One region of the Pseudomonas sp. S3_A09 genome, then DNA from elsewhere that is predicted to be linked to it. Evidence: predicted binding sites of a transcription regulator. Region 1 holds the regulator's gene; each other region holds the start of a gene.
The links. The regulator FliA, encoded in region 1, starts transcription of late flagellar genes. The targets are predictions, from matches to a motif close to CTAAAGTTTNNNNNNNNNNNGCCGNTAA.
Positions count from the first base shown of each region.

Region 2: the regulator FliA is predicted to act here: its motif matches at 3,945-3,972, upstream of motA (flagellar motor stator protein MotA).
Region 3: the regulator FliA is predicted to act here: its motif matches at 2,911-2,938, upstream of AB4N92_RS25150 (methyl-accepting chemotaxis protein).
Region 4: the regulator FliA is predicted to act here: its motif matches at 2,585-2,612, upstream of AB4N92_RS12815 (methyl-accepting chemotaxis protein).

Region 1 covers NZ_CP162752.1:777,714-784,942, forward strand. The annotation lists gene AB4N92_RS03705 (flagellar motor protein) at 1-456, opposite strand, end outside; gene AB4N92_RS03710 (protein-glutamate methylesterase/protein-glutamine glutaminase) at 456-1,583, opposite strand; gene AB4N92_RS03715 (chemotaxis protein CheA) at 1,632-3,839, opposite strand; gene AB4N92_RS03720 (protein phosphatase CheZ) at 3,851-4,639, opposite strand; gene AB4N92_RS03725 (chemotaxis response regulator CheY) at 4,658-5,032, opposite strand; gene fliA (RNA polymerase sigma factor FliA) at 5,201-5,941, opposite strand; gene fleN (flagellar synthesis regulator FleN) at 5,938-6,771, opposite strand; gene flhF (flagellar biosynthesis protein FlhF) at 6,878-7,229, opposite strand, start outside.
Region 2 covers NZ_CP162752.1:3,132,273-3,139,501, forward strand. The annotation lists gene serB (phosphoserine phosphatase SerB) at 1-465, shown strand, start outside; gene asd (archaetidylserine decarboxylase) at 589-1,449, opposite strand; gene AB4N92_RS14640 (rhodanese-like domain-containing protein) at 1,465-2,280, opposite strand; gene AB4N92_RS14645 (HDOD domain-containing protein) at 2,338-3,873, opposite strand; gene motA (flagellar motor stator protein MotA) at 4,040-4,891, shown strand; gene motB (flagellar motor protein MotB) at 4,895-5,914, shown strand; gene rsgA (small ribosomal subunit biogenesis GTPase RsgA) at 5,966-6,997, opposite strand; gene orn (oligoribonuclease) at 7,106-7,229, shown strand, end outside.
Region 3 covers NZ_CP162752.1:5,394,293-5,401,521, reverse strand. The annotation lists gene AB4N92_RS25170 (LysR substrate-binding domain-containing protein) at 1-838, shown strand, start outside; gene AB4N92_RS25165 (MmcQ/YjbR family DNA-binding protein) at 835-1,191, shown strand; gene AB4N92_RS25160 (DUF1294 domain-containing protein) at 1,576-1,959, opposite strand; gene AB4N92_RS25155 (undecaprenyl-diphosphate phosphatase) at 1,956-2,786, opposite strand; gene AB4N92_RS25150 (methyl-accepting chemotaxis protein) at 3,005-4,639, shown strand; gene pnuC (nicotinamide riboside transporter PnuC) at 4,744-5,307, shown strand; gene AB4N92_RS25140 (AAA family ATPase) at 5,304-5,822, shown strand; gene ggt (gamma-glutamyltransferase) at 5,874-7,229, opposite strand, start outside.
Region 4 covers NZ_CP162752.1:2,695,256-2,702,484, forward strand. The annotation lists rRNA gene AB4N92_RS12800 (23S ribosomal RNA) at 1-1,943, shown strand, start outside; rRNA gene rrf (5S ribosomal RNA) at 2,100-2,215, shown strand; rRNA gene rrf (5S ribosomal RNA) at 2,326-2,441, shown strand; gene AB4N92_RS12815 (methyl-accepting chemotaxis protein) at 2,726-4,606, shown strand; gene AB4N92_RS12820 (SRPBCC family protein) at 4,652-5,110, opposite strand; gene AB4N92_RS12825 (amino acid adenylation domain-containing protein) at 5,129-7,229, opposite strand, start outside.

The DNA of each region.
Region 1 (7,229 bases):
ATAACCGCCCATGCTTTCAAAGACTTTGGCGGCGTTGATGTCGCGGCTTTCCTGGGTATAAAAATCCACTTCCAGGATGCTGCGGATCGCTTCCGGCTCGGCCCCGTCCACCAGCAATTGCAGGCCTTTGCGCGCGTAGCTGTCCGGCTCGGCATCGGCCACGCCTTCCAGCCCCAGCAGGCCTTCCTTGCGCGCGGTGAGACTCCAGTTGACTACACGGTCGATGCCGCCCGGCAGGTCGACACGTGGCGGGAAGATGATCCACACCAGAATCTGCATGGCACGCTTGAACGAGCTCAGGGGCGATTGCAACAACGCAGCACCCACGGTGCCACCGATCACGATCAGCGCCGCCGGGCCGTTGGCCAAGGCACCGAGGTGGCCGCCTTCAAGGTAGTTGCCGCCAATGATCGCGACAAACGCCATGATGATGCCGATCAGGCTCAGGACATCCATCAGAGGCAGGCCTCCACCAGATGCTTGCCGATGTCGTCCAGGCTGTAGACAGCGTCAGCCAGGTCGGCCTTGACGATGGCCATGGGCATGCCGTAGATCACGCAGCTGGCTTCGTCCTGGGCCCAGATGGCGCTGCCGCCTTGCTTGAGCAGGCGCGCGCCTTCACGGCCGTCGGCGCCCATGCCGGTGAGCACCACCGCCAGAACTTTGTCGCCGTAGGACTTGGCCGCCGATCCGAAGGTGATATCCACGCATGGCTTGTAGTTCAGGCGCTCGTCACCCGGCAGGATTTTGATCGCGCCACGGCCGTCCACCATCATCTGCTTGCCACCCGGCGCCAGCAGCGCCAGACCCGGACGCAGGATGTCGCCATCCTCGGCTTCCTTGACGCTGATGCGGCACAGTTTGTCCAGGCGCTCGGCAAAGGCCTTGGTGAACGCAGCGGGCATGTGCTGGATCAGCACGATCGGCGCCGGGAAGTTGGCCGGCAACTGGGTCAATACGCGTTGCAGGGCAACCGGGCCGCCCGTGGACGTACCGATGGCGACCAACTTATAGGCTTTGCGCTTGGGTGCAGGCGAATACGCCGCCGCAGGTGCAGCCGTACGTACCGGCGGCGCCGCAGGCCGTGCAACCGGCGCAGGCGCCGGGCGACTATACGAAGAACTGGTGGGAGCAGCAGGCGCAGCAACGGGTGCTGGCGCAGGCGCACTGAACAGGCTACGACGGTTACTGCGCGAGATGCTGTGCACCTTCTCGCACAGCATCTGCTTGACCTTCTCGGGGTTGCGCGAGATGTCTTCGAAATTCTTCGGCAGAAAATCCACCGCGCCGGCGTCCAGCGCATCCAGGGTGACCCGGGCGCCTTCGTGAGTCAGCGAGGAGAACATCAACACCGGGGTCGGGCAACGTTGCATGATGTGCCGGACTGCCGTGATGCCATCCATCATTGGCATCTCGTAGTCCATGGTGATCACGTCCGGTTTCAACGCAATGGCTTGATCAATCGCCTCTTTGCCGTTGGTGGCCGTACCGACCACCTGGATGCTTGGATCGGCGGAAAGAATTTCCGAGACGCGGCGACGGAAGAAACCCGAATCGTCCACCACCAGGACCTTGACTGCCATAAACACTCCGTTAGGCGGGGCGGGCACTACCGCCCTGCCCCACCAGAATCAAATACGCCGAGCGGCGTAACGCTTGAGCATGCTCGGAACATCGAGAATCAGCGCGATCCGGCCGTCACCGGTAATGGTCGCACCCGACATGCCCGGGGTTCCCTGCAGCATTTTGCCCAAAGGCTTGATGACCACTTCTTCCTGGCCCACCAGTTGATCGACCACGAAGCCGATGCGCTGGGTGCCCACCGAAAGAATCACCACATGGCCTTCGCGCTGCTCTTCATGCTTGGCCGATGCCACCAGCCAGCGCTTGAGGTAGAACAGTGGCAATGCCTTGTCGCGCACGATCACCACTTCCTGGCCGTCCACCACATTGGTGCGCGACAGGTCGAGGTGGAAGATCTCGTTGACGTTGACCAGCGGGAAAGCGAAGGCCTGGTTGCCCAGCATCACCATCAGGGTCGGCATGATCGCCAAGGTCAACGGCACCTTGATGACGATCTTCGAGCCCTGGCCCTTGGTCGAGTAGATGTTGATCGAGCCGTTGAGCTGGCTGATCTTGGTCTTCACCACGTCCATGCCGACGCCACGGCCGGACACGTCGGAAATCTCGGTCTTGGTCGAGAAGCCCGGGGCGAAGATCAGGTTGTAGCACTCGCTATCGGTCAGGCGGTCGGCGGCGTCCTTGTCCATCACGCCACGCTTGACCGCGATATTGCGCAATATCGCCGGGTCCATGCCCTTGCCGTCGTCAGTGATCGACAACAGGATGTGGTCGCCCTCTTGCTCCGCCGCCAGGATCACTTTGCCGTTGCGGGACTTGCCCGAGGCTTCGCGTTCTTCCGGGGTTTCCACACCGTGGTCGACAGCGTTGCGCACCAAGTGGACCAGCGGGTCGGCCAGGGCCTCGACAAGGTTCTTGTCGAGGTCGGTTTCTTCACCCACCAGTTCCAGGTTGATTTCTTTCTTCAACTGGCGTGCCAGGTCACGAACCAGGCGCGGGAAGCGGCCGAAGACTTTCTTGATCGGCTGCATCCGGGTTTTCATCACGGCGGTCTGCAGGTCGGCGGTCACCACGTCGAGGTTCGACACGGCCTTTTGCATGGCTTCATCGCCGCTGCTCAGGCCCAGGCGCACCAGGCGGTTACGCACCAGTACCAGTTCGCCGACCATGTTCATGATGTCGTCCAGGCGTGCGGTATCAACGCGCACGGTGGTTTCGGCTTCACTGGCGGGTTTATCGGCAACCGGTGCGGCGGCGGCACGTGCCGGAGCAGGTGCGGCAGCCGGCGCAGGCTTGGCCGCTGGTGCAGGGGCAGGCGCTGCAGCTTTGGCGGCAACCGGAGCAGCCGTGGCAACCGTCGCCGCTGGGGCCACTTCGCTGAACTTGCCCTTGCCGTGCAGTTCGTCCAGCAGCGATTCGAACTCATGATCGGAGATCAGGCCGTCGCCGGCCGGTGCTGCACTGGCCGCAGCAGGCGCTGCGGCCGTGGCGGCGACTTCCGGCAAGGCGTCGGCCACGAAGGTGCCCTTGCCGTGCAGTTGGTCGAGCAACGCTTCGAATTCGTCGTCGGTGATATCGGTGTTGGCATTGGCGGTCGGTGCTGCCGGCGCTTCCGACACAGCGGCGGGTGTCACGGCGTCGGCCGCGAACTGGCCTTTGCCATGCAACTGGTCAAGCAGGGATTCGAACTCAGCGTCAGTGATGTCTTCGCTGGTTGGCGCGGCAACAGCCGCAGCCGGTGCTTCTGCCTCGGCCTTCACGGCACTGAGGGAGTTGAGCAACTGCTCGAATTCGCTGTCGGTCACATCCGGCTCGGCCTCAGCCACTGGCTCGGGTGCTGCTTCTGCTACCGGCGCAGCCGACAGGTCGGCGGGCTCCGCATAACGTGCCAGCGCAGCCAACAGTTCCGGAGTGGCCGCGGTGATCGGGGCACGTTCGCGGACTTCGCTGAACATGCCGTTGACCGCATCCAGTGCTTCGAGAATCACGTCCATCAATTCCGAATCAACGTGACGCTCACCCTTGCGCAGGATGTCGAACACGTTCTCGGCAATGTGGCAGCATTCCACCAGCTCATGGAGCTGGAGGAAGCCGGCGCCCCCTTTTACAGTGTGAAAACCGCGAAAAATTGCATTGAGCAGGTTCGCATCATCCGGTCGGCTTTCCAGCTCGACCAGTTGCTCGGACAACTGCTCTAAAATTTCGCCGGCCTCTACAAGGAAATCCTGAAGGATTTCTTCATCGGCGCCGAAGCTCATGTGGGTGCTCCTTAGAAGCCTAAACTGGATAACAGGTCATCAACATCATCTTGACCCGATACAACGTCTTCACGTTTATCGGCATGAATCTGCGGACCTTCACCCTTGGCGAGATGTTTTTTTGGATCTTTTTCCGAGAGGATCGCTTCGCGGTCATGTTCAATGCCGGCAAAACGGTCAACCTGGCCTGCCATAAGCACCAATTTGAGCAAGTTGCTTTCCACTTCGGTGACCAACTGGGTCACACGCTTGATCACCTGACCGGTGAGGTCCTGGTAATCCTGGGCGAGCAGAATGTCGTTGAGGTTGCTGGAAACCGTGCGGTTTTCCTGCTCGCTGCGTGACAAGAACCCTTCGACCCGACGCGCCAACTCACGAAACTCTTCAGCGCCGACTTCGCGGCGCATGAAACGGCCCCAGTCGTTGCTCAGGGCCTGGGCTTCGTTGGCCATACCGTTGACCAGAGGCGTGGCGTTTTCCACCAGGTCCATGGTGCGGTTGGCCGCTGCCTCAGTCAGCCTGACCACATAGGACAGGCGTTCGGTGGCATCAGTGATCTGCGAGATTTCCTCAGCCTGGGGCATGTGTGGGTCAATCTGGAAATTGACGATCGCACTGTGCAGCTCGCGTGTGAGCTTGCCCACTTCCTGGTACAGGCCGCGATCACGGGTCTGGTTGAGCTCATGGATCAACTGCACCGCGTCGCCGAACTGACCTTTTTCAAGGCTTTCGACCAACTGGTGAGCATGCTTTTTCAGGGTCGACTCGAAGTCGGCCTGCGATGATTCTTTATGCTCCATAGCTCCCCCGTGGCAGCATCAATGACCGATGCGGTCGAAGATTTTTTCAATCTTCTCTTTCAAGGCCAATGCAGTGAATGGCTTGACCACGTAACCGTTTACCCCAGCTTGGGCGGCTTCGATGATCTGCTCACGCTTGGCTTCGGCGGTCACCATCAGCACAGGCAGGCCGCGCAGCTTTTCGTCAGCACGTACGTGGCGCAGCAAGTCGATACCGGTCATGCCCGGCATGTTCCAGTCCGTTACCAGAAAGTCGATGCTCCCGCTGTTGAGGATCGGAATGGCCGTAATGCCGTCATCCGCCTCGACCGTGTTAGTGAACCCAAGGTCACGCAACAGGTTTTTTATGATCCGCCGCATCGTTGAGAAGTCATCAACGATGAGGATTTTCATGTTCTTGTCCAATTCGACCTCCAAGCAGTCTTAAACGCGCCCAGCACCTGGACGCGCCATTTCAATCAACAGGCATTACACAAAAAGGACTGCCGAGGGCACCACGGGTCGAACCCGCGAAGGCTGGTCGCCCTCACGGTCTCGTCTGCAGTGTCCCCACACTGCCTGTCAGCGCGCTCGCCACTCTCCCAAACGCCCCCGCAAGCGGGCTGCGCACTGGCTGTGCAACTGGCTGACCCGCGACTCGCTGACCCCCAGGACCTCACCGATTTCCTTGAGGTTCAGCTCTTCGTCGTAGTACAACGCCAACACCAGTCGCTCACGCTCCGGCAAATTGGCAATCGCGTCCGCCAACGCCCCCTGGAAACGCTCATCTTCCAGGTCACGCGATGGCTCCATATGAGCGCTCGCGCCGTCCTCGTGCAGCCCTTCGTGTTCGCCGTCCTGCAACAGGTCGTCGAAACTGAACAGGCGGCTGCCCAAGGTATCGTTCAAAATCCCGTAGTAATCGTCGAGACTCAATTGGAGTTCGGCCGCAACTTCGTGATCTTTAGCGTCGCGACCGGTTTTTGCTTCAATTGCGCGAATTGCGTCACTGACCATGCGCGTATTGCGATGCACCGAACGCGGCGCCCAGTCACCTTTACGCACCTCATCAAGCATCGCACCACGGATACGGATCCCCGCATACGTCTCGAAACTCGCGCCCTTGCTCGCGTCATATTTGGTCGACACTTCGAGCAGGCCGATCATGCCCGCCTGGATCAGGTCTTCGACCTGGACGCTGGCCGGCAGGCGTGCCAGCAGGTGGTAGGCAATGCGCTTGACCAAGGGCGCGTAGCGCTCGATCAACTCGCCCTGACTGTCACGGGCAGACCTCTTGTAAGCGTTGTAGCCAGTCGCTGTCATAGCACGGGTCCTGCGCTCGTCTGATGCACCAATCGCTCGACGAAAAACTCCAGATGCCCCCGTGGGTTGGCGGGCAACGGCCAGGTATCGACCTTCTGGGCAATAGCCTTGAACGCCAATGCGCACTTGGAACGAGGGAACGCTTCGTAGACTGCACGCTGCTTTTGCACAGCCTTGCGCACACACTCGTCGTAGGGCACTGCGCCGACGTATTGTAAGGCGACATCGAGGAAACGATCCGTGACCTTGGTCAACTTGGCGAACAGGTTGCGCCCTTCCTGCGGGCTCTGGGCCATGTTGGCCAAGACGCGGAAGCGGTTCATGCCGTAGTCACGGTTAAGCAGTTTGATCAGGGCGTAGGCGTCGGTGATCGAGGTGGGTTCGTCGCAGACCACCAGCAACACTTCCTGCGCGGCGCGCACGAAGCTGACCACGGACTCGCCGATCCCGGCGGCGGTGTCAATCACCAGCACGTCGAGGTTATCGCCGATATCACTGAACGCCTGGATGAGGCCGGCATGCTGCGCCGGGCTCAGGTGCACCATGCTCTGGGTGCCCGAGGCAGCCGGCACGATGCGGATGCCACCGGGGCCCTGCAGCAGCACATCGCGCAGCTCGCAGCGGCCCTCGATCACATCGGCAAGGGTATGTTTGGGCGTCAGCCCCAGCAGAACGTCGACGTTCGCCAGGCCCAGGTCAGCATCCAACAGCATGACGCGACGGCCAAGCTCTGCCAGGGCCAGGGACAAATTCACTGACACGTTAGTTTTCCCGACGCCACCTTTGCCGCCGGTCACCGCGATCACCTGTACGGGATGCATGCTGCCCATTTTATTTCTTTACCTTGTCTTGCTTAGACGCAGGCTACATGGCTTGGCCGCGTGAATCGCTTGCAGACCATCGATGTAGATACATTTCACGGTGTTCATCCTGCCCTCAACCGACCCGTTTTGCCGGGTTGTGATAAAGGTCGGCGAACATATCAGCCATCGCTTCCTCGCTAGGCTCTTCTTGCATTTGCACGCTGACTGCACGGCTGACCAACTGATGACGGCGCGGCAGATGCAGATCATCCGGGATCCGCGGCCCGTCGGTCAGGTAAGCGACCGGCAATTCATGACTGATGGCCAGGCTCAACACCTCGCCCAGGCTCGCGGTTTCGTCGAGCTTGGTGAGGATGCAACCGGCCAGGCCGCAGCGTTTGTAGCTGTGATACGCAGCGGTAAGAACCTGTTTCTGGCTGGTGGTTGCAAGCACCAGGTAGTTTTTCGATTTGATGCCACGTCCG
Region 2 (7,229 bases), 2.4 Mb from region 1:
AGTGTGCTGGATTCCATCGGCGCCTCCCTGCGCCTGACCGAAGGCGCCGAAACCCTGTTCGCCGAACTCAAGCGCCTGGGCTACAAGACCGCCATCCTGTCCGGCGGCTTCACCTACTTCGCCAAGCAATTGCAGGCCAAGCTGGGCATCGACTACGTGTTCGCCAACGAGCTGGAAGTGGTGGATGGCAAGGTGACCGGCATGGCGGTCGAGCCGATTGTCGACGCACAGCGCAAGGCGGATCTGCTCAAGGAGTTGGCCCACAAGGAAGGTTTGCGTCTGGAGCAGACCATTGCGGTCGGCGACGGTGCGAATGACTTGCCGATGCTGGCGATTGCCGGGCTGGGTGTAGCGTTCCGCGCCAAGCCACTGGTCAAACAATCGGCGAAGCAGGCGATTTCGACCTTGGGGTTGGACGGCGTGCTTTATCTGCTGGGCTTCCGCGACCGCGACGGTCAGCTGTAACTGAATAAACGCGGTAAAAAAATGTGGGAGCGGGCTTGCTCGCGAAAGTGGTGGTTCAGTCACTGACGTGTTGACTGATACTCCGCATTCGCGAGCAAGCCCGCTCCCACATTGGGTGTTTTGTCAGGCTTTAGGTAAAGCGATACCCTGGCCCATCTGCACCGGCGAACCCGCCACCAGCGCTTCAGCCCACGTCACCTGACCCGGCCCAAACAGCACGATCGCGGTCGAACCCAGCTTGAAGCGACCCAGCTCCGCGCCTTTCTCCAGGTGAATCGGTGCGCGTGCAGCCTCGTCATAGCGGAAGGTTTTCAGCTCACGCTTCGGCGGTGTCACCAAGCCAGCCCATACGGTTTCAATCGACGCCACAATCATCGCACCCACCAACACCACGGCCATTGGGCCGCGTTCGGTGTCGAAGATGCAGGCAACCCGCTCATTACGTGCGAACAGCTCGGGTACGTTTTCAGCGGTGGTCTGGTTGACCGAGAAGATGCGGCCAGGAATGTAGACCATCTCGCGCAGGGTGCCGGCCAGTGGCATGTGCACACGGTGGTAGTCCTTGGGCGACAGATAAACCGTGGCGAAGTCACCGCCCATGAACGGCGCTGACAAGGCCGAATCGCCACCCAGCAGTTCCAGCACGCTGAAACTGTGCCCCTTGGCCTGGAACACCCGACCATGCTCGATCGGCCCCAACTGGCTGACCGCGCCATCGGCTGGGCTCAGCACCGCACCTGGGGTTTGGTCCAGTGGGCGCGCGCCGTCTTTCAGGGCGCGGGTGAAGAAGGCGTTGAAGTGCTCGTAGGCGGTCAGGTCTTCAACCAAGGCCTGGGACATGTCCACTTGATAGCGCTTGGCGAACCAGGCAGTGAAGGCATTCTTGAACCAACGCACGCGGCATTCGGCAATGCAACCGGCCAGGCGCGACAGCAAGTGGTGCGGCAGCAAGTACTGGCTGAGGATAAACAACTGCTTTTTCATAACTGTCCTTAAACCTTAAATCTCGACGGGGGTGTCGGGGTGGTTGCCCCATTCGCCCCAGGAACCGGCATAACCTTTGACTCGCGGATAACCGAGCGCCTTGGCCACCAGGTAGGTGAAGCCAGAGCGGTGGTGAGTCTGGCAGTGGGTGATGATTTCTTTGTCTTTGGTCAGCCCGAGGTCTTCGAGGATCTGCGGCATGTCGCGGCGGATACGCAGGTTGCGCGCCTTGTCCATGCCGGACGTCCATTCGAAGTTCACTGCGCCGGGAATGTGCCCGCCTTTGGCTGCGAGCACTTTCTCGCCGGAATACTCCAGCGGGCCGCGTGCGTCCCAGATACCCAGGTCGGGCGCGCCGAGGCGGCTTTGCAGGTATTCGCGGGTGGCTGTTGGGCCATCATGCAGCGTCAGGCTGACGGGGTTGCCGACCGGGGTGGGCACGTCAGTCGAAACCGGGCGTTTTTCTTCCAGCCAGGCCAGCAGGCCACCGTCGAGGTAGTGGTACTTCTGGTGGCCGATCACGTCGAGCATCCAGATGAAGCGCCCGGCCCAGCCACCGCCTTCGTCGTCATAGACCACGTAAGTGGCGTCCGGGGTGTGGCCCAGTTCGCCGAACAGTTTCTCGAGGTCGGCCTTGTTGGGCAGCAGGCCAGGCGCCGGCGGCTGGCCCAGTTGGGTGCGCTTGGGGTCAACGAAATGTGCGCCGGGGATGTGCCCTTCGGCGTAGCGGGCGGCACTGGTGAGGTCCACCAGTATCAAGTGTTCGGCATCGAGGCGACCAAGCAGGTCGCTGGGTTCGATCACCAGCGGCAAGCCAGAGAAGTCAGGCATGTGAGGTCTCCTGTGCACAAATGTTGGCGATAAAAGAGGGCGATTGTAGCGCAAGCATCAGGCGCTGCGGTTGGTAAAGCAGTGCAGGGCTTTCTCGATGCATTGGGCGGTTTTACCGAAGGCCTGCACGGTGGTTTCCGAGAACGGCCCGCCGCCCTGGTCGGCCACCATCAGCATCACCACCTTGCCATTGCAACTCAGGGACCGCAGCAACAGGTGTTCGCCGGTGAACAGGCGGCGCAGGACCGGCGGCAGCAAGGCCGAGAACTGGGCGTGGTTTTCAGGGTTGAGGCGCACTTGGGCGGACTTTTCCAGCAAGCGCTGCAGCAACGTACTATTGACCACATCCAGGCTCAAATTGGCTGCATCCTTCGGCAGGCCATCGGCCTGGTGCACACGCAACGTGCTCAAGGCGCGGTCAGCCATCAGCAGCATGACCCGCTGCATACCACTGGCCACCAAGGCCTCCTTGGCGCACGTGGTCAAGTGCATGGCGTTGGCAAAGCGGCTCGGCTCCACCAGCAGTTCAGTACAGCGTTTGCGCCACACGGCCAGGGCCTCGGCGGTGGGCGGCGGCGCGGGGAGCAAGCCGCGATGAATCTTCTGTACATGCCACGGCCAGATCAGCGACAGCGCCGGGTGCCAGAGGTCAGGCATCAAGGTGGTGCGGGCGCTGGTGACAGCCTGTTGGTGGACCAGTTGCTGCACCTCGCCCAAGGGCTGTTGCAGGTACAGCGCAGTGAGCAACTGCCAGCGTTCGGTGTGCGGGCAGGTCCAGGACTCCTGGGCCGACATTGCCAGGCCGTTGGCCAGCAGCACGGTGTTGGCCGGCTGGTTCAGCCAGCGGCGCAGGTTGGGTTCGGCATCGAGCAATTGCTGGTGGCGCAGCGGGTCGTCTTCACGGGCGATGTGCAGGGCCTTGACCAGCAGGCGCTGCTCGCTCATCAGCAACGTGTAACCCTGGGATACCCAGATCGGCAGGTGCCAGGCTTCGGTCAGGCCGACGCACAGGTCCAGCAGGCGCACGCCGAACAGTTCTCGCTCGACCTCGCGGGCTGACTGGCCTTTGTGGATCACCCGCAGTTCCCATTCTTCCAGGAGTTTGGGATAGGCGACCGCCATTGGCCACAGCGGCGACAGAAACAACAGGCTGCCCCAGTGAATGTCCTGCCACAGCCGCGCCAGGCGACTGCCGAACAAGCCGTTGGCTTGCTGCGACGCGTGCTGGCTGATCAGCAGAAGTTGGCGCAATGCCACGGGGATCTCATTGGCCGGCACCGAAGGCAGACGTGCCAGCAGTTCTTCGGCGCGCTTGAGGCCCAGGCGGTTGAGCGCCACTTCAAGGTTTTCCGCCGGTTCCGCCAGGCTGCCATGGGTGTGGCTGTTGGCCTCGCGCATCACGCTGAGGACGAGCGCCGGGCTGCTTTGCATCAGCTCGGCAATATCTCGCAATGAACTGCGGCTGTCGCGGATGCCTTTGCACACGCGGTCGTGACTGGCCTGGGGGACAGGCAGTCGTACATCGTCCAGGCACTTGATCCAAGCGGCGAGAGAGTTGGGTTTTGCAGTTGGGACTGTCGTTTCATTAGCCATGATAGGGGCGCGATCATCACTTGCGGTCTACACGCCCGGAGCGGGCCGAACTGGCTTTTCGCCTTAACGGGCTATAGTCTGGCGCAGTTTTGCCGATAAGTAGAACAAGAGTTTTCTGCTACACCCAATATGTCCATGAACCCGACGGCGCAAGTACTCATCTCCTATGGCTAAAATTATCGGCATCATCGTCGTCTTCGCGAGCGTGCTCGGCGGGTACGTCCTGTCCCACGGTAAAATTGCGGCACTGATCCAGCCTTTCGAGGTGATGATTATTGGCGGTGCCGCACTGGGTGCCTTCCTGCAGGCGAACCCCGGCTACATGACCATGCACGTGATCAAGAAGTCGCTGGGCATGTTCGGTTCGCGCTTCACCCATACCTTCTACCTGGAGGTGTTGGGCCTGGTCTACGAGATCCTCAACAAGAGCCGCCGCGAAGGCATGATGGCCATCGAGGCCGACATCGAAGACGCCGCAGCCAGCCCGATTTTCGCCAAGTACCCGGCCGTGCTCAAAGATGAGCGCATGACCGCCTACATCTGTGACTACCTGCGCATCATGTCCTCCGGCAACATGGCCCCCCATGAGCTGGAAGGGCTGTTCGACATGGAATTGTTCAGCCTTAAAGAAGAGCTTGAGCACCCCTCCCACGCCGTGACCGGCATCGCTGACGGTATGCCGGGTTTCGGTATCGTCGCGGCGGTACTCGGCATCGTGGTGACCATGGCGTCCCTGGGTGAGGGCGACCAGGCTGCCATCGGTATGCACGTGGGTGCGGCATTGGTCGGTACCTTCTTCGGTATTCTCGCGGCCTACGGCTTCTTCGGTCCGCTCGCCACCTCCCTGGCCCATGACGCCAAGGAAGAAATCAACCTGTACGAGTCGATCAAGGCCAGCCTGGTCGCCTCCGCTTCCGGGATGCCGCCATCGCTGGCGGTGGAGTTCGGTCGCAAGGTGCTGTACCCCAAGCACCGCCCAAGCTTCGCCGAGCTGGAACAAGCGGTTCGCGGTCGCTAAGCCATGGAAAACAACCAGCCGATAATCATCAAGCGCGTCAAGCGCTTCGCTGCGGGGCACCATGGCGGCGCTTGGAAGATCGCCTTCGCCGACTTTGCGACGGCGATGATGGCGTTCTTCCTGGTGCTGTGGCTGATGTCCACTGCCACGCCGGAACAGAAGATCGCCATTGCCGGCTACTTCAAAGACCCGATTGGTTTCTCGGAAAGCGGCACGCCCTTCGTTATCGACCTGGGCGGCTCACCGCAGTTGGCGCCTGAGCGCACCATCAACCCGGAAATCAAGACCGAATCGCCTCAGGAGAAAATCCCGATCGAGCGCGATACCGTCGAGGCCATGGCTGAACAGGTCGAGCAGGAGCGTCTTGAGCTGTTGCTGCAAGAGCTGCAGAACAAGGTCGAGGAAAACCCGCAGTTGCTGAAGTTCAAGGATCAGATTTCGTTCGAGATCACCCCGGACGGTTTGCGCATCCAGATCACCGATGCGGCCAACCGACCGATGTTCGACTCGGGCAGTGCGCGCTTGAAGCCGTACTTCGAAGACATCCTGCTGGCCATGGCCGACACCATCAAGGCGGTGCCGAACAAGATCAGCATCAGTGGCCACACCGACGCCAAACCCTATGCGGGGCAGGGCGACTTCGGCAACTGGGAGCTCTCGGCCAACCGTGCCAACGCGGCACGTCGTGCGTTGGTGGCCGGTAGCTACCCGGACCCGCAAGTCGCGCGCGTGGTGGGGTTTGCGTCTTCGCAGTTGTTTGATGCGAAAGACCCGTTCAACCCGATCAACCGCCGTATCGATATCGTGGTGCTGACCAAAAAGGCCCAGCGTGCGATTGAGGGTGACCCGCCGCCGGCACCGCAACCCACCCAAGGTGCAGGCGCGCCGGGTGAAGTGCCGGCCGATCCGAACGCTATTCCGCCAGGGCAGGAGCCGTTGCCGGCGCATGAACTGCGCCAGAAGCTGAATTTGTTTGATGAGGGTGGGGTGAAGGATCCTACGGTGCCAGGTACGGGTTCGTAGGCTTCACATACAACAAGGCCGCGATGATCGCGGCCTTGTTGTTTCAGCAGTTTAATAACTGCTTTCGGGCAGACTCGCAATAATCGACCGATAGCTGTTCATCCGCTGCTGCTGCACACGCCCATCCTCCAGCGCCTTGAGCAACGCACAGCCCGGCTCGCGGTCGTGTTTGCAGTCGCGGAAGCGGCAGGTGCCGATCAGGTCGTTGAATTCGATGAAGCCCGCTTCCACATCGCTGCGGCTGACGTGGCCGAGGCCGAATTCGCGGATGCCTGGGGAGTCGATCAACTCACCGCCGCCGGGGAAGTGGAACAGCCGCGCGGTGGTGGTGGTGTGGGTGCCCTGTCCGGACAGTTCCGACAGCGGGCCCACGCGGGTGTCGACTTCCGGCAGCAGGCTGTTGACCAGCGAGGATTTACCCACGCCTGACTGGCCGACAAACACGCTGATGCGCCCGTCCAACTGCTGTTGCAGCTGTTCCATACCATTACCGTGATGCGCCGAAACCTCCAGCACCGGGTAACCGAGGGTGCGGTACACCGCCAGCAAGGCGTTGAGCGCCGGGGCGTTCTGTTCGTCGATCAGGTCGAATTTGTTCAATAGCAACAGCGGGCGGATGCCGGCGTGCTCGGCTGCGACCAGGTAGCGGTCGATCAGGTTGGCATGCGGCTCAGGCAGTGGCGCGAACACGATGACAATCATGTCGACGTTGGCCGCCACTGGCTTGAGCTGGCCGCGGCTGTCCGGGCGGCGCAGTTCGGTGGTGCGAGGCAGTTGGGCGACGATCACGCCGATGCCCTGGTTGCCGGCACGCCAGACCACTTTGTCGCCGGTGACCAGCGCAGGCAGGTTGGCGCGCAGGTGGCAACGGGATACAGAGCCTGCGAGTTCGCCTTCCAGCGCCTCGACTTCGACCTGTACACCAAAGTGCGCGATCACCAGGCCCGTTTGCTCGGGGCCCAGGTCGCCGCCTTCAAGCGCTTCCACGGCGGAGGATTCACGTTTGGCGGCGCGAGCGGCGCGTTCACCTTGAATCTTTTCGATGCGCCAGTTTTGGCGACGGTTGAGCTGGCGTTTGGCCATTGGTGTTCCGTGTCGATAATACAAAGGTTGGGTAAAACGGTCGCGAGTCTAGCATGCCCCTGCCTGCTAAACTGCGCAGCTAAGCCAAGGTGCCAAGAGAATCAAGCCATGCAAAACCCACAGAACCTGATTTGGATCGATCTGGAAATGACCGGTCTGAACCCTGACACCGACGTCATCATCGAAATGGCGACGATTGTCACCGACAGCAACCTCAACACCTTGGCCGAAG
Region 3 (7,229 bases), 1.6 Mb from region 1:
GCTGCTGGGAATTCCCAAGTCGCGGCTGTCGCGGCGGATCGCCGAGTTGGAAGAACGCCTCGGCGCGCGCCTGCTGCAACGCACTACCCGCCAACTCACCCTCACGGCTGTCGGCGAGCGCTACCTGCGCCATTGCCAGGCGATGCTGCTGGAGGCGGAAATGGCCGATGAGGCGGTGGCCAGCATGTCCAGCGAGCCCCGTGGGAGGCTGCGCGTCAGTTGCCCGGTGGGCATGGCCCAGCACATCTTGCCGGAACTGGTGGCTGGATTTCTTGCGGCTCATCCCCAGGTGCAGCTGGAGATGACCCTGGTCAACCGCCGTGTCGACCTGGTCGCCGAGGGCATCGATGTCGCCCTGCGCGTACGCGAACTGGGCGATGAAGACCCGCTGCTGGTCACCAAGCGCCTGCGCCAGGCCCAGACCGTGCTGGTGGCCAGCCCCGCGCTCATGCTCGGTCGCCACGTGGCGACCCTTGAGGATCTCAAACAGTTACCGATCCTCGGCGCGCTGGAGGCGGATCGCCTGGTGCATCAACGCATTCTCGACCCTCAGGGCAACGCCCACGACCTGGCGATGGAGGCTCGCCTGGGTATCGACGATTTTATCGTGCGCAAAACCAGCGCCATCATGGGCCTGGGCTTCACCGTACTGCCGATGATGTACTGTGAAGAGGAATTGGCTAACGGCCGGCTGGTGCAACTGCTGCCGGAGTGGTCCTTGCCTGGCGGCTGGCTGCAAGCGGTTTACCCGCATCGGCGCGGTGTGCTGCCGGCGATCCGGGCCTGGATCGACTACTTGGAAGAAGGCTTCAAAGGCTGTGGAGACCGCTTGCTATGAAAATGACCGAAGAACAAGTCGCCAGTTTCTGCCTGAGTCTGCCCGGCGCGCGGGAAGACTATAAATGGGGCGGTGTGCGCGTATTTTCGATTGCCGGCAACAAGATGTTTGCCCTGCAGAACCTGCGCGGTGAATCGCTGGCGTTCAAGGTCGATAAGGAACTGTTCCTCGGCCATGTGGACCGCCCAGGCATCCACCCGGCGCCCTACCTGGCGCGCGCGCAGTGGATCATCATGAACACGCCCTACCCGCTGGGCGCTGATGAACTGCGTGGCTTGCTCCAGCGCTCCCACCAGTTGGTGGTCAGCAAGTTACCCAAGCGCACGCAGATCGGGCTGTTGCTGGGTGTTTGACGTGCTGTTGCACCCTAGGTATCTACATCAATTTTCGGTGTTGCGCCGGCCTGTGGCGAGAGAGCTTGCTCCCGTGACGGCCTGATAGTCGCCCGAGACCTATCCGATGTAAATCGATCAATAGGTGGGAGCTGGCTTGCCTGCGATTGCGGACTCCAAGCCGACCATGCGCTTGAGTTGGAATGAGTACATATCCATTCCGGCGGTAACCGCTACTTAGGGTTCCGCCCTTACGGCGGCTCACTTTTGGAAAGACCCAAAAGCAAGCAAACGGTCTTCGCCCTACCACTCGGCACCTCGCCTAGGCTCGGCGTGCCCTCACTCCGGCTTGAATCCGTGGGCCGCCGCACTGAGCCATCCTTGGCCCAGTGCGGATATCCGGGCCTAAAGCACTGAAACCAGTGTCCCCCCCAGAAACATCTGGTCCAGCCAGAACACTTGATGCAGCAGCACGATCACCCAGAACAGCACCTGGTAAGACACCTTGCGCGTCTTGTGGCGGAACACTTGCTGGGCAATCAACGCCCCCGGCCAGCCGCCCGCCAGTTCCACGGCGTGCAGGATGTTTTCCGGGGTGCGCCAACTGTCGGTACGGGCCTTGCGCTTGTCACTCCAGTAGAGGAAGAACGCGATCACGCTGACCACGCCATAGGCCGCCAGCGGGATCACGGTCTCGCCGCGCTGCCATACCAAGATTGAACCCAGTAACGGCGCTGCGCACAGCAGCAGGAAGATCGCCGCCTTCAGGCGTGGATGCTGGATCATCATGCCTTCGCGGCCGCCCAGTCGATCCAGCCGAACTGCCAGGTCGCCAGGATCAGTAGGCCGAATGCAATGCGGTACCAGGCAAACACGGCATAGCTGTGGCTGGCGATGAACTTGAGCAGGCCCTTCACCGCAATCATCGCGAAGATGAACGAGGTCACAAAGCCGATGGCAAACACCGGCAAGTCCGCAGGCTGGAACAGGTCGCGGTACTTGTAGCCCGAATACACAGCGGCACCCACCATGGTCGGCATCGCCAGGAAGAACGAAAACTCGGTAGCGGTCTTGCGCGACAGGCCAAACAGCAAGCCGCCAATGATGGTCGAGCCGGAGCGGGAAGTCCCTGGGATCATCGCCAGGCACTGGGCCAGACCGACCTTGAGTGCGTCTTTCCAGGTGATGTCATCCACGGTTTCGGCATGCACTTCATGCTCGCGGCGCTCGGCCCACAGCATGATGATGCCGCCCACCACCAGCGCCGTCGCCACGGTGATCGGGTTGAACAGGTAGTGGTGAATCAGGTCGGCGAAAATCACCCCCAGCACCACTGCCGGCAGGAAGGCGATCAGCAGATTGACGGTAAACCGCTGGGCCTTGCGCTGGGTCGGCAGGCCACTGACCACTTCGAAAATCTTGCCACGGAACTCCCACACCACTGCCAGGATCGCGCCCAGTTGGATGATGATATTGAACGCATTGAAACGGTCGCCGGTAAAGTCGAGCACGTCGGCGACGATGATCTGGTGGCCGGTGCTGGAAATCGGCAGGAACTCGGTAAGCCCCTCCACAACGCCAAGAATCAATGCCTGTATGGCGGTCCAAAAATCCATGCTTCCCCCAAAGGTCTTGCTCTATGGCAAGCCTTGTTGATCTTTTTAATGGTTCACTGACGACAAGATACGGTGTTGAGTTTCAACCCCGAGCTGCAAAAATCTTGTGAAATATCAGACAGTACTCAGGTTTTCCGAATGCAGGCCGAAAGCCTATCAGACGAGGCGGAAAAGTCGATGCAGCCCCACAATTATAAAAAGCACGGAGTGACAGGACCATGAACAGTTTGCGCAATATGTCGATCAGCCGACGCCTGTGGCTGATCCTGATAGTCGCCGTGCTGATGCTGTTGGCCCTGGGTATGCTGATGCTCAAGCAGATCCACGACGACCTGTACCAGGCCAAGCGCCAGCAGACTCAACACGTGGTCCAGACCGCCAGCGGGATCCTGACGTTTTATCACGGTCTCGAAACCACCGGCGTGATGACCCGTGAAGCCGCCCAGAAGCAAGCGTTGAGCGCGGTGCGTGGCTTGCGCTACGACCATGATGACTATTTCTGGATCAATGACCTCACTCCCGTGATGATCATGCACCCCGCCAACCCCAAGCTCGACGGCCAGAACCTCTCGGCCATCCGCGACCCCGATGGGTTTGCCGTGTTCAACGAGTTCGTGATCCTGGCCAAGGCCAAGGGCGCCGGCATCGTCAACTATCGCTGGCCGAAACCGGGCGCCGAAGCGCCGGTGGCCAAGACCTCGTATATCCAACTGTTCGAACCGTGGGGCTGGATCATCGGCTCCGGCGTGTACGTAGACGATGTGCAGGCCGAGTTCAGCAGCCAAGTCTGGAAAGCCTCGTTCATCGGCCTGGCTATCGCGCTGGTGATGGCGCTGCTGGTCTCACTGATCGCCCGCAGTATTGTGCGGCCGTTGCAAGCTGCAGTGAACGCCATGGGCAACATCGCCAGCGGCGAAAGCGACCTGACCCGCAGCCTCGACACCCATGGGCAGGACGAAGTCACCCAACTGTCCCGGCACTTCAACAGTTTCACCGCCAAGCTGCGCCAGGTAGTCGGCCAGTTGCAGGTGTGCGCCAACGCCTTGGGCCAATCCTCGCAGGAGCTGGGCAGCAACGCGACCCAGGCCCATGACCGTAGCCAGCAACAGTCCCAGCAGATGGAACTGGTGGCCACCGCCATCAACGAAGTCACCTACGGCGTGCAGGATGTGGCCAAGAATGCCGAACACGCCGCCAGCGAAATGCGCGACGCACAGGCCCAGGCCCAACAAGGGCAGGTGAATATCGACAGCAGCCTGCAGCAGATCGATCAGCTCTCCGGCACCATCAGTCAGGCGGTGGAAGTGATTCGCACCCTATCGGCAGAAAGCACCCAGATCGGCAGCGTGCTCGAAGTAATCCGCTCGATTGCCGACCAGACCAACCTGCTGGCCCTTAACGCGGCCATTGAAGCAGCACGCGCTGGCGAGCAAGGGCGTGGCTTCGCCGTGGTGGCCGATGAAGTGCGACTGCTGGCCCAGCGCACGCAAAAATCCACCGCCGAGATCCAGGGCATGATCGAGCGCTTGCAAGGCCACTCGGAAGCGGCGGTCAAGGTGATCAGCGACAGCCACAGCGCCTCACAGCTGACCATCGAACAAGCCGGCCAGGCCGGCGCCAGCCTGACCGCCATCGGCGAGTCACTGCGCAACCTCAACGGCCTCAACGCCTCGATTGCCAGCGCCACCCTGCAACAAGCGCATGTGGTGGAGGACATCAACCAGAACGTCACCGAGGCGGCCGGTTTGTCCCACAGCACGGCATTGGCGGCGGAGCAGTCGAGTGTGGCGAGTGCGCATTTGCGTGGTCTGAGCGAACAGCTCGACGGCCTGCTGCGTCAATTCAAGGTCTGATCCGGGGGTGAGCGGGCTAGCCCCGCTCACCCCATCAGTTAATTCCTACGCCAATCTTCTTTCGTTACAATCACCGCCCTCTCCCATTCTCCCAAGGAACCACCATGTCCGGGCTTGAACTGTTCGCCGCCGCCCTCGGGGTGATCGCTGTGTGGCTGACCGTCAAGCAAAACCCCTGGTGCTGGCCCATCGGCCTGGTGATGGTGTTGCTGTACACCTGGGTGTTCTTCGACGTGAAACTCTATTCCGACATGCTGCTGCAAGTGGTTTACGCCGCGTTGCAAGTCTACGGCTGGTGGCAGTGGACCCGTGCCGGCGAGGTCAAGCAAGGACGTCAGGTCACCAGCCTCGGTGTCCCGGCGATCATGGCCAGCCTGGCGGTGGGCGCAGTCGGTAGCCTGTTGCTCGGTGCCGCCATGGCCCAATGGACGGATGCTGCCCAGCCCTGGCTCGACGCCGCCCTTACCGGCTTCAGCCTGGTAGCGCAGATGTGGATGGCGCAGAAACGCGTGCAGTGCTGGCCACTGTGGATCGCCGTGGATGTCATCTTCGTCGGGCTATTCCTCTACAAAGGCCTGTACCTCACCGCCGCGCTCTACGCGCTGTTCACCGTGATCGCCGTGCAAGGCTGGCGCGAATGGCGCGCCGACCCGGCGTTGCACGCATGAAAGTGGTGGTACTGGCGGGCCCCGAATCCAGCGGTAAAAGCTGGCTGGCGGCGGAGTTGCAGGCGCATTTCGGCGGGTTGATGGTGGGTGAATACGTGCGTTATTTCATCGATCACCATCAACGCGACACTACCCTGGCGGACATCCCGGCCATCGCCCGTGGCCAGATGGCCTGGGAAGACGACGCCCGCGCCAAGCAGCCTGAACTGTTGATCCTCGATACACATCTGCTGACCAACAAGCTCTGGAGCCAGACCCTGTTCGGCGCCTACCCGGCCTGGCTCGACAGCGAACTGCTGGCCCGCCACTACGACCTGCACCTGTTGTTGTCACCGGAAGATGTGGAATGGACCGCCGACGGCCAACGCTGCCAGCCGGCACTGGCGGACCGCCAGGCATTTTTCCAGGAAAGCCTGGCGTGGATGCAGCAGCATCAGGAGACGGTTGTGGTGATCCGAGGGGACTGGGAAGCGCGTCGGAAAGCGGCATTCGCCGCAGTCGATAAAGTGCTGTAGGGGCGAGCTTGTGAGGTTTCGCGAGCACGCCCCTACAGCGATGAGCAGCGTTTAGTAGCCCAGCGACAGGCCCGTGTTACGACGCGGGTCATTTGCGCCGTAGAAACGGTTGTTACCCACCGGCTTGCCCCCCAGGGACGGCGCACCGACCAAAATCGCCGCCAAGTGGTTGGCATCCTGCGGACCGGCAAACGTGTGGCCCCAGATTTCGAGGATCTTCTGGGTGTCCGGGCTCACCGCGAAGGTTTCAAGGTTGGTGGTTTCCGGCATCCATTGCTGGTGGAAACGCGGGGCGTCCACGGCTTCCTGGATGTTCATCTTGTAGTCGATGACATTCAGGATAGTCAGCAAAGTCGCGGTAATGATGCGGCTACCGCCAGGCGTACCGACCACCATCACCGCCTTGCCGTCCTTGGTCACGATGGTCGGGCTCATCGACGACAGCGGCGCCTTGCCTGGAGCGATGGCGTTGGCTTCACCCTGGACCAGGCCGTACATGTTCGGCACGCCGACCTTGACGGTGAAGTCGTCCATTTCATCGTTGAGGATCACCCCGGTCTTGCTCGCCATCACGCCCGCACCGAACCAGTCGTTGAGGGTATAGGTGACCGACACCGCGTTGCCCCACTTGTCGACGATGGAATAGTGAGTGGTGTTGTTGCCTTCATGGGGCGACACACCCGGCTTGATCGCCTGGGAGTCACCGGCTTTTTGCGGTTCGATGGCGTCGCGCAGTTTCGCCGCGTAGTTTTTGTCCAGCAGGTGCTCAATCGGGTTCTTCACGAAATCCGGGTCGCCAAGGTAGCTGTTGCGATCCACGTAGGCATGGCGCATGGCTTCGATCTGGTAGTGCAGGCCCTGGGCCGAGTGATAGCCAAGGTCAGCCATCGGGTAGCCTTCGAGGATGTTCATGATCTGGCAGATCACCACGCCGCCGGAGCTTGGAGGCGGCGCCGAGACCACATGGTAGCCACGGTAGTCGCACTCGATAGGCGCCAGTTCGCGGGTCTTGTACTTGTCGAGGTCCGCCTGGGTGATGATGCCCTTGCCGGCCTGGCTGGAATCCACCAATGCCTTGGCGACCCACCCTTTGTAGAAACCGTCGCTGCCCTTGGCCGAGATTTCCTTGAGGGTCTTGGCCAGGTCTTTCTGCACCAGTTTCTGGCCGACCTGCATCGGCTGGCCGTTGTGCAGGAAGATCCCGCGCATGTCCTGGTCTTTCTCGAACTCGCCGGTAGCGGTGTGCAGCAGGTCGATATCACCCTGCTCCAGCTCGAAGCCGTTTTCCGCCAGTTTGATCGCCGGGGCGATGACTTGGGCGCGCTTGAGAGTGCCGTATTTGCTCAGGGCCAGCTCCATGCCCGAGACGGTGCCGGGCACGCCCACGGCCAAATGGCCCTTGGCGCT
Region 4 (7,229 bases), 1.9 Mb from region 1:
AACGTCCGTCGTGAAAAGGGAAACAACCCAGACCGTCAGCTAAGGTCCCAAAGTTATGGTTAAGTGGGAAACGATGTGGGAAGGCTTAGACAGCTAGGAGGTTGGCTTAGAAGCAGCCACCCTTTAAAGAAAGCGTAATAGCTCACTAGTCGAGTCGGCCTGCGCGGAAGATGTAACGGGGCTCAAACCATACACCGAAGCTACGGGTATCACGTAAGTGATGCGGTAGAGGAGCGTTCTGTAAGCCTGTGAAGGTGAGTTGAGAAGCTTGCTGGAGGTATCAGAAGTGCGAATGCTGACATGAGTAACGACAATGGGTGTGAAAAACACCCACGCCGAAAGACCAAGGTTTCCTGCGCAACGTTAATCGACGCAGGGTTAGTCGGTCCCTAAGGCGAGGCTGAAAAGCGTAGTCGATGGAAAACAGGTTAATATTCCTGTACTTCTGGTTATTGCGATGGAGGGACGGAGAAGGCTAGGCCAGCTTGGCGTTGGTTGTCCAAGTTTAAGGTGGTAGGCTGAGATCTTAGGTAAATCCGGGATCTTAAGGCCGAGAGCTGATGACGAGCTAACTTTTAGTTAGCGAAGTGGTTGATGCCATGCTTCCAAGAAAAGCTTCTAAGCTTCAGGTAACCAGGAACCGTACCCCAAACCGACACAGGTGGTTGGGTAGAGAATACCAAGGCGCTTGAGAGAACTCGGGTGAAGGAACTAGGCAAAATGGCACCGTAACTTCGGGAGAAGGTGCGCCGGTGAGGGTGAAGGACTTGCTCCGTAAGCTCATGCCGGTCGAAGATACCAGGCCGCTGCGACTGTTTATTAAAAACACAGCACTCTGCAAACACGAAAGTGGACGTATAGGGTGTGACGCCTGCCCGGTGCCGGAAGGTTAATTGATGGGGTTAGCTAACGCGAAGCTCTTGATCGAAGCCCCGGTAAACGGCGGCCGTAACTATAACGGTCCTAAGGTAGCGAAATTCCTTGTCGGGTAAGTTCCGACCTGCACGAATGGCGTAACGATGGCGGCGCTGTCTCCACCCGAGACTCAGTGAAATTGAAATCGCTGTGAAGATGCAGTGTATCCGCGGCTAGACGGAAAGACCCCGTGAACCTTTACTATAGCTTTGCACTGGACTTTGAATTTGCTTGTGTAGGATAGGTGGGAGGCTTTGAAGCGTGGACGCCAGTTCGCGTGGAGCCATCCTTGAAATACCACCCTGGCAACTTTGAGGTTCTAACTCAGGTCCGTTATCCGGATCGAGGACAGTGTATGGTGGGTAGTTTGACTGGGGCGGTCTCCTCCTAAAGAGTAACGGAGGAGTACGAAGGTGCGCTCAGACCGGTCGGAAATCGGTCGTAGAGTATAAAGGCAAAAGCGCGCTTGACTGCGAGACAGACACGTCGAGCAGGTACGAAAGTAGGTCTTAGTGATCCGGTGGTTCTGTATGGAAGGGCCATCGCTCAACGGATAAAAGGTACTCCGGGGATAACAGGCTGATACCGCCCAAGAGTTCATATCGACGGCGGTGTTTGGCACCTCGATGTCGGCTCATCACATCCTGGGGCTGAAGCCGGTCCCAAGGGTATGGCTGTTCGCCATTTAAAGTGGTACGCGAGCTGGGTTTAGAACGTCGTGAGACAGTTCGGTCCCTATCTGCCGTGGACGTTTGAGATTTGAGAGGGGCTGCTCCTAGTACGAGAGGACCGGAGTGGACGAACCTCTGGTGTTCCGGTTGTCACGCCAGTGGCATTGCCGGGTAGCTATGTTCGGAATAGATAACCGCTGAAAGCATCTAAGCGGGAAACTAGCCTCAAGATGAGATCTCACTGGAACCTTGAGTTCCCTGAAGGGCCGTCGAAGACTACGACGTTGATAGGTTGGGTGTGTAAGCGCTGTGAGGCGTTGAGCTAACCAATACTAATTGCCCGTGAGGCTTGACCATATAACACCCAAGCAATTTGACTACTCTAACGAGCATCAGATTGCGGTGTGTGAAGATGATACGAACCGAAAGTTCGATATCTCACAAAACACCGATCTGTCACATACCCAATTTGCTGAAGCGAGGCCATCAGGTCACGACTCAGTACCCGAATTTCTTGACGACCATAGAGCATTGGAACCACCTGATCCCATCCCGAACTCAGCAGTGAAACGATGCATCGCCGATGGTAGTGTGGGGTTTCCCCATGTGAGAGTAGGTCATCGTCAAGATTAAATTCCAGAACCCCCTGTTTGCTAACGCAGACAGGGGTTTTGTTTATGTAGAAGTCCATGAATTTCATCGGCACGTTGCTAGCGCAACGGTCCGATACACAGAATTTCTTGACGACCATAGAGCATTGGAACCACCTGATCCCATCCCGAACTCAGCAGTGAAACGATGCATCGCCGATGGTAGTGTGGGGTTTCCCCATGTGAGAGTAGGTCATCGTCAAGATTGAATTCCGAAACCCCTGTCTGCTAACGCAGACAGGGGTTTTGTCGTTTAGGGCCTTAAATCACCACGTTTCGTAACCCCCATCGCCTAGGTGTACCGCTGGTCTGTTTCCCACATAAAAACAGGAAATACCTCACAAATTCCTAAGATTTGCCAAGCGTTGGCCGAAAGCCTGACGAGCCATGCGTGCACCGAAATAGAGCGGCCGGAGAAGCTGCCTATACCGCTACATGGAATGTTCCACTCGGCACGCTCACCCCCCTTTGGCAAAAGAAGTCGATGAAATGAATCTTAAGTTCAGTCATAAAATTCTGTTGGCCGCGTCAGGCGTCGTGGTTTTGGCCTTCGCGTTGTTCACCCTCTATAACGACTACCTGCAACGCAGCACCATCAAGCAGAACCTGGAATCGTCCATCCAGCAATCCGGTGAGCTCACCGCCAGCAGTGTGCAGAACTGGCTCAGTGGGCGAATACTGGTACTCGAAAGCCTCACGCAAAACGTAGCCCACCAGGGCAGTGGTGCTGACCTTCCAGGTCTGGTCGATCAACCGGCATTCACCTCGAACTTCCAGTTCACCTACGTTGGCCAAACCAACGGCGTTTTCACTCAGCGTCCGGACGCAAAAATGCCCGATGGTTATGACCCTCGTCAGCGTCCCTGGTACAAGCAGGCAGTAGCCGCGGACAAACCCATGCTTACCCCGCCCTACATGGCCGCAGTAGGCGGGCAGATCGTGACCATCGCCATGCCGGTGAAGAAGAATGGTGAATTGCTCGGTGTAGTCGGTGGCGACCTGAGCCTGCAGACCCTGGTGAAGATTATCAATTCGGTGGACTTCGGCGGTATCGGCCATGCGTTCCTGGTCAGTAGCGACGGGCAAGTCATCGTCAGTCCTGAACAGGACCAGGTGATGAAGAACCTCAAGGACATCTACCCTGGCACCCAGGTGCGTATCGAGAAGGTCAGCCAGGATGTCGTCCTCAACGGTCAGGACCGCATCCTGTCCTTTACCCCTATCAGTGGCTTACCCGGCGCAGATTGGTATATCGGTCTGTCGATTGATAAAGACAAAGCCTACGCACCGCTGGGCAAGTTCCGTACTTCCGCCTTGATTGCCATGTTGATCGCCGTAGTCGCGATTGCGGTGCTCCTGAGCCTGTTGATTCAGGTCTTGCTGCGACCCCTCACCACCATGGGCGTGGCGATGCAGGACATTGCCCAAGGCGAAGGTGACCTAACCCGCCGCCTCGTTGTGACCAGCAAGGACGAGTTCGGCGAAGTCGGTAGCGCGTTCAATCAGTTTGTAGAACGTATCCACGCCTCGATTTCGGAGGTGTCTTCGGCAACCCGACAGGTGCACGATCTCTCCCAGCGTGTAATGGCCTCGTCCAATGCCTCTATCATCGGTTCCGATGAGCAAAGCGCGCGTACCAACAGCGTGGCAGCAGCGATCAACGAACTGGGCGCTGCTACCCAGGAAATCGCACGTAACGCCGCCGATGCTTCACAGCACGCCAGCGGCGCCAGTGAACAAGCCGACGATGGGCGCAAGGTGGTGGAGCAAACCATCCTTGCAATGTCGGAACTGTCGCAGAAGATCAGCCTGTCCTGCACTCAGATCGAGACCCTCAACGCCAGCACCGACAACATCGGCCACATTCTCGATGTGATCAAAGGCATCTCCCAGCAAACCAATCTGCTGGCACTCAACGCCGCCATCGAAGCGGCACGTGCTGGTGAGGCCGGTCGAGGCTTTGCAGTGGTCGCCGATGAGGTGCGTAACCTGGCTCACCGCACTCAGGAGTCGGCCGAAGAGATCCACAAAATGATCACGTCTCTGCAAGTGGGCTCGCGTGAAGCGGTGACCACCATGAACGCCAGCCAAACCTCCAGCGAAGAAAGTGTTGAGGTCGCGAACCAGGCTGGTGAGCGCTTGGTCAGCGTAACGCAGCGGATTGTCGAGATCGACGGCATGAACCAGTCCGTCGCCGCAGCCACGGAAGAACAGACGGCGGTGGTGGAAACGCTCAACGTCGACATCAATCAGATCAACCTGCTGAACCAGCAAGGCGTGGCCAATCTCAACGAAACCCTGAAGGATTGCGACGCGCTGTCGCAGCAGGCCAATCGATTGAAACAACTGGTCGATAGTTTCAAGATCTGACCCGCTGATTGATCGGGCAGGAGCGAGTCCTCTCGCCCCTGCCGCTTAGCCGACTAGCCGACGAACATTTTCCAAGGCGCTATCGGCGAAGCTCTGCACAAATTGTTCAAATCCTGTGTTTGCACGGTCGATGGGCTCGGCAATGATCGTCCATGTTGCTTTGGAACAGTCTGCGCCAAGGGCCTCCACACGGATCGCCGCCCACAGCCTGGCTACACCGAGGGTGTTGTAGATTGTGGTCCAGGTCATGTGCATGGCCTGTTCGTCGCGGCTATTGAGTTGCTCCACCACACAATTACCATCGCGGAAGAATTTTGTTCGCAAGGCGCCCACGCCTGTGCCCGTCATTTCGATATGTGTCAGGTCAGGAATGAACGCATCGAAGCCTGCGAATTGCCCCACTATGTCCCACAGGCGAGTGGCATGGCAGTCGACCAAAACAGACGCAACTATCGGCCGGCCATTCGGGTTGCAAATCAATGTATCGGGTTGCAGCGGTTTCATAAGGTTATCCTGAGGCATTCAAAGAAAGCCGGTGGCCTTGAGGTAGTCGCAGCCTTTACTCAACAGCGCCGGGTCCTTTTCGGGGTACTGTGCGCCCATTTGCTGGACAGCCTGTCGCGCGTTGTCGTAGCGAATCATCGAGGTGTCGCCGATGTCTTCGTCGAGACGGCCGAGATAAAAACCCAGTACGCCAAACAGTGCATTGTCATGGCTGATCGTGTGTAGCGACTGTTGCCACTGCTCAACGCTGACCCGCTTGAAACGGTGACCCGCCTGGCTGAAGCCATCCAAGTAGTGGGCCCAGCTCAACGGCTGCGGATTGTGCAGGTTGAACACACTGCTACCGGCTTGAAAGCGGGTGCAGTGGAACGCGATGAAGCGCGCCAGGAAGTCCACCGGCATCAGGTCGAAGTTCAACGCCAACTTCGGGAGCAGGCCCATTTGCAGTGACCCCTTGAGCATCAGCATCAGACGATTCTTTTGCGGCTGGCAAACGCCCGTGAGGCTGTTGAAACTGATGTTGCCGGGTCGATGGATATTCACCCAGGCCCCACGTTCCACCGCACGCGCCAGTTGCCGTTCGGCGACCCACTTGGACAAGTTGTAGCCATTCTTGATGTACAGCGGCAGCGTGGCCGCGGCGGGCGCTTCTAGGACATAGCCTTGAGTATCGACACTGCTCGACGCGGAGAGCGTCGAGACAAAATTGAGGACCTTCTTGCAGTGCGTCTCACACAGGCGTAGGCATTCGAGTACGGGGTCAACGTTGTCCCTGGTCAGCGACGCATAGTCCAATACATGGTTGACCCTGGCAGCGTTATGTACCAGCACACCGAACTCTTTGGCGAGGGTCTCATAGGCATTGCTGGTCAAACCCAGTCGAGGCAGGCTGACATCTGCGGCGAATACCTGCACCCGGCTCAGGTCCAGATGCTCCAGGCGATACTCGCGCAGCGCTTGGGTAAATCGCGCCATCGCCGACTGCCCCGGCTTCTCGCGCACCAGGCATGCTACTGCTGTAGCACCCTTGGCCAGCAGTGCCTCGACAATATGGACCCCTACAAAGCTGTTGGCCCCTGTAACGATCACTTTGTGCGGATCGCCCACGCAGTTTTCGGGCAGCGTGTTATATATCCGCTCCCGATGCGCATCACGAACCGCTTGGCTGGCGGATGTATCGGGTCGTTCTCCTTGTTCCACCAATGTTGCGAGCGTACGAATCGTCGGCGCCTCGATGAAGTGGTTCAGCGAAAAACTACGGCCGAATTGTTCGCGAAAACGCAGCAAGAGGGTCGACAGCAAAATCGAATGGCCGCCGAGGTCGAAGAAGCTTTCATCGATAGACAACTCACCCGTGGGCAACGCTAGCAGTTCGATCCACAAGTGGGTCAATTGAGTCTGAAGCGGGGTTTGTGCCGCGCTGCAGGCTGTCGGCAACGTGGGCTGGATCGGCACTGCCAGCAACGCCGCACGGTCGATTTTGCCGTTGCTGGAACACGGTATGCGTGGCAGCTCATCCCAGACGCCGGGCTGCATGTAGTCCGGTAGCCACTGCCGTGCATGGTGTTGCAGCGCCGTCATGCTTGCTCCCGGTTCGGGTTGCGCGACAAAGCCACGGATCCTGCGATCACGGTCGATCACCACTGCCACCTGTCGATACAGCCGACTGCTGCGCAGGCACTGCTCAATCTCCAGGGGCTCTACCCGAAAACCACGGATCTTCACCTGATCATCTCGCCGTCCTCCCAGCACGATCCCGTCGGCAGTCCACTGCGCCAGGTCGCCAGTGCGATAGGCCCGCAACGGCAGTTCGCCTGGCACTGCCAGCTCCACGAAAGAACTGGAAGCCTGTGATAGTGCGTTCACGTACCCCAGGCTCACTCCGGGGCCGACGATATACACCTCACCCATCACCCCTTCATCCACCGGTTGCAGGTGTTCATCGAGGATCAGCACCTGGCTGTTGGCGATGGGGCGGCCGACGTTGCGATTGCTGTCATTGGGGCGCAGCATCCGATGGGTGACCAACACCGTGGCCTCCGTCGGCCCATAGAGGTTATGGAACTGGCACTGCGCTGAAAGGCGTTCGATCACATGGGGTTCGCACACATCTCCACCG